2 regions of the Methanocalculus natronophilus genome follow, and region 1 is predicted to be linked to the other one. Evidence: riboswitches for the same ligand, from Rfam matches in the RefSeq annotation. Region 1 holds a riboswitch; the other holds the start of a gene.
The links. A riboswitch is a leader RNA that binds a small molecule or an ion and turns the genes downstream of it on or off. The one in region 1 is predicted to bind fluoride.
Positions count from the first base shown of each region.

Region 2: it holds a riboswitch for fluoride, as region 1 does, so the genes downstream of both, ABCO64_RS01500 (MutS-related protein) here and ABCO64_RS00675 (dynamin family protein) in region 1, are expected to answer to the same signal.

Region 1 covers NZ_JBCEXH010000001.1:136,657-141,087, reverse strand. Annotated here, with positions in the region: gene ABCO64_RS00695 (prenyltransferase/squalene oxidase repeat-containing protein) at 1-701, shown strand, start outside; gene ABCO64_RS00690 (hypothetical protein) at 711-1,115, shown strand; gene ABCO64_RS00685 (helix-turn-helix domain-containing protein) at 1,112-1,765, shown strand; gene ABCO64_RS00680 (hypothetical protein) at 1,973-2,410, opposite strand; fluoride riboswitch at 2,603-2,664, shown strand; gene ABCO64_RS00675 (dynamin family protein) at 2,732-4,431, shown strand, end outside.
Region 2 covers NZ_JBCEXH010000001.1:276,948-281,378, forward strand. Annotated here, with positions in the region: gene ABCO64_RS01495 (nuclease-related domain-containing DEAD/DEAH box helicase) at 1-1,427, shown strand, start outside; fluoride riboswitch at 1,529-1,590, shown strand; gene ABCO64_RS01500 (MutS-related protein) at 1,757-3,289, shown strand; gene ABCO64_RS01505 (MutS-related protein) at 3,421-4,431, shown strand, end outside.

The DNA of each region.
Region 1 (4,431 bases):
TCTCGTTTCTTCACTCATTTCAGAAAGAGGATGGGAGTTTCTCAAATGTGTTTGTCGGGTGCCGGGCAATTGCTGGTCTGATCATCCTTGGGGATCAGCCACAGAGAGATCCAACAGACTGGATCATCTCTTCGCTTGGGCCACCACAAGATGGTATCCGGCCAATCGAATCGTCTTCACGTTACTGTCAGATGTACCTTCTCACAGATTTATGCCGATCTCTTGCTATCAGGGCAACCGGACCGGTTCGTGAAACCATTATCAACACGATCCTTTGGAATGTACATCTGGAGGGGGAGGCCGGGTTCCAATCTGCAACACTGACAGACACCTCCTATGCCCTCTCAATACTTGTGAATCTTGGGTATCCTCTTTCGTCAATTCGCTCCAGTTCCTGTATCAGATGCTTCGAAGACCCGGAATTTGGGTTTCTTGTGGTGCCTGGTATATATCCGCCGTACTTAGAGGATATTCATGCCGGGGTTCTTGTATCCTTCCTGCTTGGATACCACCCGGCATTTCTCAGGAGTTGTGAAGCGTTCATCATGAGGTGTGTTCATCAGAGTGGTGGCTATGTCAGATCCATCTTTGGCGGTTCGGCAACTCTTGAGCATACCTATCTTGCGCTGGATGCGATGAGGATGATTGGGGGGATTCGAAAGAACAATATTGGTTGTACCTCCTATCCGGGAACTGCATGAAGAGGTTGTATGAATATGGGCATGATAGTACTCTCCCCCCATTCTGTCGGGGCAGAAGGGCCTGCTGATCAGCATACCTTTTTGGATCCTGGAAAAAGCCTTAATCTCTGGAACCGGACCAATTTCAAACCCCATTGTTTCCATTGCCTGAATCAGGGAATCGCAACAGAAGAAACGATTACTATGCACCTTTCTGGTATTTCCAGGTATGAACCTGCTCTGCATGCTTCTGAAAAGCCCATCAGTACTGAGTCGGCTGTGTATCTTCTGCGGGAGATCGCATGCACCCTCCCACTGGTCTCAACTGATGAAAGCCGCCGTTTCCTAAAGAGGCGTACCCGCCATCTGTCTGTTTGGTTGCAGAACGCACGTGAGGCTCTCTCTGATAACGATATGGAGACATTTATTCCATGAAATCCCCGGTCAAAGCTCCCCTGATGCGTATTCTGCTCGATGGCAACTCACATCGTGAGATCGACCTTGCTACCGGTGTTGGTTTTACGAAGGTGGCAACTATTCGAAAGTGGCTTGATTCGTTTGAACGTGCCGGTTTCATCACAAGAGAGAAGAACGAGGGTGCGTCTGGGTATTCCTGTCGGCTGAATTGCAATCGTGAGACAATAATGAAGATATATAATTATCTGGAATTTCAGCATCTCCGACCCGATATCCGGAATAAACCGTGGTTCTGTCCGCTCTTCACCCGTCAATTTGAAGCCCTGCATGGGGAACTGCCGGATCTGATCGATGCGATGGTCCGGGCATCACACACGTTCTTTGAAACAATCTGCCACCTGGAATCCCCGGCAGAAATTGAAAAGATATACAGGCAGACACTTCTTGTGAATCAGCTTGCCGGCTTTTCCAGCCCTGAGTTTGATGAGATCTGCATATATTATCAGATCTTTCTGCATAGTGTCATCCGGGATATCAGGTACGGAGGCCTTGGGGAAGGGTTTGCAGATGTCCTTGGTATGGTGCAGCATGCACTATCCAGGAGCGCAGCTGAATTTGAAAAGCAATACACAAACGATCCAAAGAAACCGTCTGGAAATAAAAAATAGTGGATGAACACTCGTACCTCTTCATATGCAAGTATTGCAGCTGGCGGCTTCATCGGGGCATTCAGCAGTCAGACCCTTCTCTTCGTTGGAGTTTGAATTATTGGAGCATCTACCACTTTCTCTATGTTTGGAATTATGGTGCCAGACAGATCAGATCATTGATACAGGCTATGCAGATCTCGTCTATTACCGTACCAGGGAATTGAATCATTCCCTGAAAGCCTGACTGCTTTCGTCTTCAAGGTGTTTTTTAAGGGACCTGGATGGTACCTGAAGATCACCTGCGATCTGCTCAAGGCGGGGTTCATGGCTCGCCAGGACTGTGCCGTACCCCCGCATGTACTGTGGCCTGAGCTCTTCAGCCATGCAGTCGATTACACTGAGTCTGCTCAGAACTGCCTTTTTCATGGATAATCCCAAAGGCTCACAGGAGATCCCCTCCTCATCAGCTATGGTGACGAGCCGGGAGCGAAGATCGGTGCAGTATTCCATGATCACCTCTTTCTGCAGAGGTGACAGATCCATACAATACCTGGAATATGAACTGGCTGATCCCGTTCCATTCAGGATCTCTTCAATCTCGCACAGCTTCCCGAAGATGTGCTGACAGGTAATACGAAAGTGGCGTGCCTGGTTCTCATTCATTGTACAATGTCTGCTGTTGTCTGCCAATGGAATCACCTGATAATTACCGGATTGCCGCGCGAGCCGGGGATCTCCTGCACCCAAATCGCCACTGGCTGATCAGAGATGCTGGCGTGCCTGGACAAAAAAGTTTTCTTTTGCTTGCAATTGCCCGATAAACAAAGAATTAACTATCTTCCAAACTAACTATAGTCTTTACCAGGTGATGGAGTTCACCGCTAACTGCCTTTTGTGCTGATAACTCCTGTTCATCCGAATACCAATTACTCCAACTGAAGATGCAATTTTGACATTCGCATGAAAACCGGAGGAGATACAGTAATGGATAGTACATATATATCGGTTCCAGAGAATCTGGAAGAGATACTAACCGACCAGCAACGCCGCCTGGAGGCAATGGGGCACTGCTGGCTGCCCTATGCAGAGCGGCTGCGTGAACTCGATACGCGCCTTGTAGAAGGCAGATTTCACCTTGCAGTTCTTGGCCAGGTCAAGCGAGGCAAGAGTACGCTTTTAAATGCGCTGATCGGAGATGATGTTTTGCCAAGCTCTGTTATCCCACTCACTGCTCTTCCTACGTTTATCCGGTATGGCGATCAGCAGAAGCTGCGTGTTCGGTTTCTCGATGACAAGCCTGAAATTGAACTGAAGGGTGCGTCAGCCCGGTGGCTGAACGATCAGCTGATGCAGTATGTCAGCGAGGATGAAAATCCAAAGAATTCGAAAGGCATACGCGAGGTTGAGATCGATCATCCAGGAGAGCTGCTCCGTGATGTGGTCCTCATTGATACCCCGGGCATCGGCTCGATTTACAGGCACAATACAGAAGCGACGATGAATTTCCTGCCGCAATGTGATGCATCACTCTTTGTTATCTCTGCTGATCCTCCCATCACCGAAGTTGAGGTTGAATTCCTCAGGGAGGTGAAAAACCGTGTTGGTTACCTCTTCTTTGTTCTCAACAAGGTGGATTATCTCAATGAGACCGACCGGGTGAAGGCTCTTGACTTTTTCCGCACAATACTGGTTCAGGATGCCGGAATTGATCCTGATACGCCGATCTTTGCCATATCCGCACGGAAAGGACTTGAGGCAACGCTCTCCGGGGATTCTGCCCTCTGGGAGACGAGCGGGCTCAAGGCGATTTACACTCATATCGCCAGCTTTCTGGCTCATGATAAAAATCGTGTCCTGAGAGAGGCAATCGGTACAAAAGCATATGATATCTTCCGGGAGATCCACCTCCAGCTAAGCCTTGAGAGAAAGGCACTTGAACTGCCGCTTGCCCGGCTTGAAGAGAGGCTTGCACTATTTGACCAGAAAATCAACGAAATTCAGGTCAGGAAGATACAGGCCATGGATATTCTTGCTGGCGATCACAAGCGTGTGCGTGAACTGCTTGAGACGCATGTCAGAGACCTCTCCTGTCCACTGCGTGCAAAGCTCACCTCGGTTGCGGAGAATGCCATTGTACACTCAACAGACGATCCTGACAATGCAGCAGAAGAAGCTCTTGCTGCTATCATCCCCGGATGGTTTGAGCACGAACTCGGTGAATTAACCGGGATCATGGACAGGGAGATCAAAACGCGCCTGAAAGAGCATCAGGTACAGGCAGATTCCCTGGTCGAATCCATCAGGAAAGCAGCAGCAGATCTCTTTGATATTCCATACCATGCCCCTGATGGCGAACGGGTATACACACCTGTAAGACGGCCGTACTGGGTGAGTCGTACATGGGATCGGACCTTCTCCCCGGTTCCTCCCGGCGTATTCGGGAGACTGTTACCAAAGGCAGTTTTGGAGAAACGTGCCCGGGATCGTGCAAAGAGGCATATTGAATCGCTGCTGGTGCAGAATCTTGAGAACCTCAGATGGGAGACGATACAGAATGTTGATTCAGCATTCAGAAAATTCAGCACCGACTTTGAGACGCATCTCTTTCAGACAATCGAGGCGACTCATGGTGCTATCTCGGCAGCATATGCGGAAAGAGAGAAGCATGCAGATACTGTTGGCCT
Region 2 (4,431 bases), 140 kb from region 1:
GAAACACCTGGCCCATTAAAAACCCGGCGAGACAGGCAGTTGAGTCAAAGCACCAGATCCTGAAAAAATGCCAGGCTCACCCTAAGTGGGGGTACCGGCGTATTGGTATCAGCCATGGCGTGATCCTGCCCGATATCCCGGAAATCAAAAGTGATCTTGGGGCGGACATGCCACGGAATATCCTCTGCTGCATGGACGAGTTCGAATCTGATCTCCGGTTCTGGATACTTGACCTGCTCGAAGGCGAGATGGCAAGCGACTATCGGGCAAAGCCGCTTGGGGAGGAGGGGATGGCAATTCTTGAGGATATCCTTGCCCACCCCTTCCAGCTCAATGTACCTCTCCACCGGGTGATGGCAGATGACGAGGCGCATATCCAGACACTGACCCCTCTCCAGTACCAGATCCTAGCAGGCTTTGCCAGTACCAGGCGGGTGGCAATATCCGGGTCTGCCGGTACCGGAAAGACGATCCTCGCAATGGAGGAGGCAGTCCGCTGCATACACGCCGGGGAGCGGGTCCTTCTCACCTGCTACAACCGACCGCTTTCAGAGTACATGAAAAAGACAATAGGCGACCGTGACCTGCTCATGATCGGCAACTACCACAAGGTCTGCGATGACCTCTTCTCCGAGGCGTGCATAGACGTTGATAGATCAACGGTTGACAGCCGGCTCTTTCTCGAGAAGTACCCAACTCACCTGCTTGAAGCACTCAGCACGTTGCCAGAGAGACGCTTTGACACACTCATCATTGATGAAGGCCAGGACTTTCCTCCCCGCCTCCTGCAGTCACTAGAATCCGCACTTGACCCGGATGGAAAACAGAAGATCCGACTCTTCTATGACAATAACCAGGATGTCTACCAGAATGAGGGCAGGTACCTGGAACAGCTCTATGAGATCCCCTTTACCCTCTCCCTGAACCTGCGGAACACCCAGCGTATCCACGAGGTTGCCCGGCTCTTCTACAAGGGCCAGGAGACAAAAGCCATCGGGCCGGATGGCCTTGAGGTTGAGTGGATTGAGGCAGAGACCCCTGCTATTGCACGGACAAGACTTGAAGAGTACATTTACACCCTGGTTGAGAGAGAAGAGATCCCGCCATCCGATATCGCGGTCCTCATCTCGACCCGTGATGACAGGGACAAGTACTGCACCGGTCGCGAGATCGGCGGCCAGCGGTACCAGTTCTGCAATGAGCTCTTTCAAAATGACACCACTGACGCAATCATCGTTGATTCAGTCAAGCGGTTCAAGGGGCTGGAGAGCCCGGTCACCATCGTCGTGCTGGATGATAGATTGATAAACAGCGACGAGATGCTGTATGTTGCGTTCTCCCGGGCCCGGTTGCTGCTTGCGATTGTGGGGAGCCGGGAGATGATGGGGGCGATCCGGGGGAAGATGGGAGAGTCAGGAAGAGAGTGAATGGGGGGTGATTTACTCTAGAGAGCCTCCAGCTGATCTGCCATACCAAAGATTATAATTATTGTGGAACTCTAAGTACCTCAGCGCACGCTCACGTCTCTCTTACTGCCGGTGATGAAGTCCACCGAATAAACCGCCTTTTGCTGATGACTTCTATCCTGATGTGACAGTATGGCATGTACATGGATAATCAAGTGCTTTCTATCTGGTAGAACCACCCGTTTTGGTCTGCCGGAAGAGCCAGAGCCCCTGTATCTGAAAAAAACCAGGCATACCTCTCTTCCGGGTCAGCCCGTTCAGCGATATGCAATAATCGAAACGGAGGCTGCATGATGGGTCCAGGTATATTGTTTGCACATCCGGATGACGATATCAGAGACGATGCTATGCTGGAACCTGCCTGTTTCCAGGATCTTCACCTGGACCAGATTGTATCAGCCCTGACTGCGGATTATGAGGAGTATCACCTAAACCCGTTTTTCTATGCCCCATTACATCGTGCTGATGATGTCCGGTACCGCCAGGAGGTATTCGAAGACCTCAGAGATGATCACCTCTATCTGATCATCAGAACATTTGCCAAAGAGATGCAGTCCATGCGGCAGCTGCTCTCCCGGGCAGAAAAAAATCCCAACACGTATCAAAACAAAGGCTGGTTCCTTGAGGCAGCCAGAATATACACCGAAGCAATACAATCCCTTGCGGATGCTCTCTCAAAATGCAGCCTGGAGTCACGCGGCTTTTTGGCAATGCTGACCTATCTGAACCAATATAGTAGCTCAGAACAGTTTATTTCCCTGGCTGAGGATATAACCAGGCTCAGCAATGAACTCGCAGGAGTAGCATATACAATCCATATCAGGGGAAATGAGGTTACAGTCTGCAGGAATGTCCCGGATGAGGAGTATTACCAGGAAGTTGCAGATATTTTTTCAAAATTCCTTACCGGGCCAGGCACCTCTGACAAGGACACAATCCCTGAACAAAGAGAGATGAGCCAGGTCGAAGGAAGGATCCTCGATCTCGTCTCACGATTATTCCAAAATGAGTTTTCTCATCTGGATACATTCCAGGAAAAACATGCCGGTTTTGCTGATGAGACGATCTGCCGGTTTGACCGGGACATTCATTTTTATATTGCCTATCTGGAATTCATCAGCTGCCTCAAACAAAAAGGCCTCCCATTCTGCACACCCCTTGTCTCTGAAACCAGCAAAGAGATTTGTTGCACTGAGGGGTTTGATCTGGCGCTGGCAAACAGCCTTCTCTCCGGTAACCGATCAGTTGTTCCCAATGATTTTTTTCTGCAACAAGAGGAGCGTATTCTTGTCATAACCGGCCCAAACCAGGGGGGCAAGACCACATTTGCCCGGATGTATGGGCAACTGCATCACCTTGCATCTCTTGGGTGTCCGGTTCCCGGACGAACAGCCCGGCTCTTTCTGCCCGACAAGCTCTTCACTCACTTCGAACAGGAGGAGGATATCAATACATTCAGGAGCAAGCTGGAAGATGACCTGGAAAGAATCCATACTATCCTCAACCAGTGCACGCCCAGAAGCATCATCATCATCAACGAGATCTTTTCCTCCACCACCGTGCAGGATGCCTTGTTTCTCGGTCACAAAGTACTCGACCAGGTGATTGACCAGGATATCCTCTGCATCTATGTCACCTTCTTAGACGAGCTGACGACTCTGCCAAAAACAGTGAGTATGGTCAGCACCGTTGTTGTCGATGACCCGGATCAGCGGACCTATCGGATCGAAAGAAAGCCTGCCGATGGACTTTCATATGCCATGGCTATCGCAAGGAAAAACCAGGTAACCTATGAAAAGATCAAGGAGCGGATGCGATCATGAAGCCCTGTCTTCTGTACAGAGATACTGATTTTCACCCTCAATGGGGCATGCTCCTCAAATCACCTTCCCCTGAGCGGTGGAGGCACCGCGAGTATCAGACGGCGTGGAAGTCGCTGCCCCAGGTGAAACAGATGGTCAGCTGCGATCTCGAATTGGATATCCTGGTTGCCACGATGGCAGGTGGTGACGTATTCATCAGGGAAGTCGTCAGAAATGTCCTCCTGACCGGAACATGTGATCCAGGCACGATATGCTACCGCCAGGATATTCTCCGTGATTGTATGAACAATCCGGATAGTATCCAGGAGATGTATGATACTGCCTCAGCATCGATTGAAGAGTACCTGAAGATAGTCGGCAGATATACTGGCCAGTCCGCCGACGCCGTGCGAATCAATTCGGTAAAGGCAATTGAGCTGTTCATCGAGATGCTGGCAACCCTCCGGGGTATTGGAAAGCGGCATGGAGAAGCCTTTGTATCTGAAGGTTTCAGGACGTTCTTTTCCATGCTGGATCGGGAGTTCTCTGATGAGTACCTCCTGAGCATGAGGGAGATGATCGAAGAACTGAAACTGCCGGAGGGACACCTGATTCGTGCCGTCCTTGGGAAGGGGAATCAGGGAACCGGGTATGCAATCCAGAGAAGCAGAAAGCCAGGTAAGCAATCCTGGATCTCTCGTTTTATTTCCAGGGAAGATCCTGATCAGTATCACTTCACCATAGCAGAGCGGGATGTTGCAGGATTTCGGGCATTGGGCGAGCTGAAAGGAGAGAGCGTGAGAGATATTGCTGCTCTTCTTGTCCGGGTGTCCGATCACCTGGTACAGATGTGTACAAGTCTCAAGACCGAGCTGGCATTCTATCTCGGTTGCATACAGCTGCACAGCCACCTTTCGCACAGAGGGACGACTATCTGTTTCCCGGTCCCGGAAGAGCCGGGATCACGGAAGTGCTCCGTTCGGGGGGTATATGACATATGCCTGGCCCTCAGAATCGATCAACCAATAGTCAGCAATGATTTGTTTGCCACAGGAAAAGATCTCACCATCATCACCGGTGCGAACCGGGGAGGAAAAACTACCTTTCTCCGGAGCATTGGCCTGGCACAGATGATGATGCAGGCAGGAATGTTTGTGCCGGCA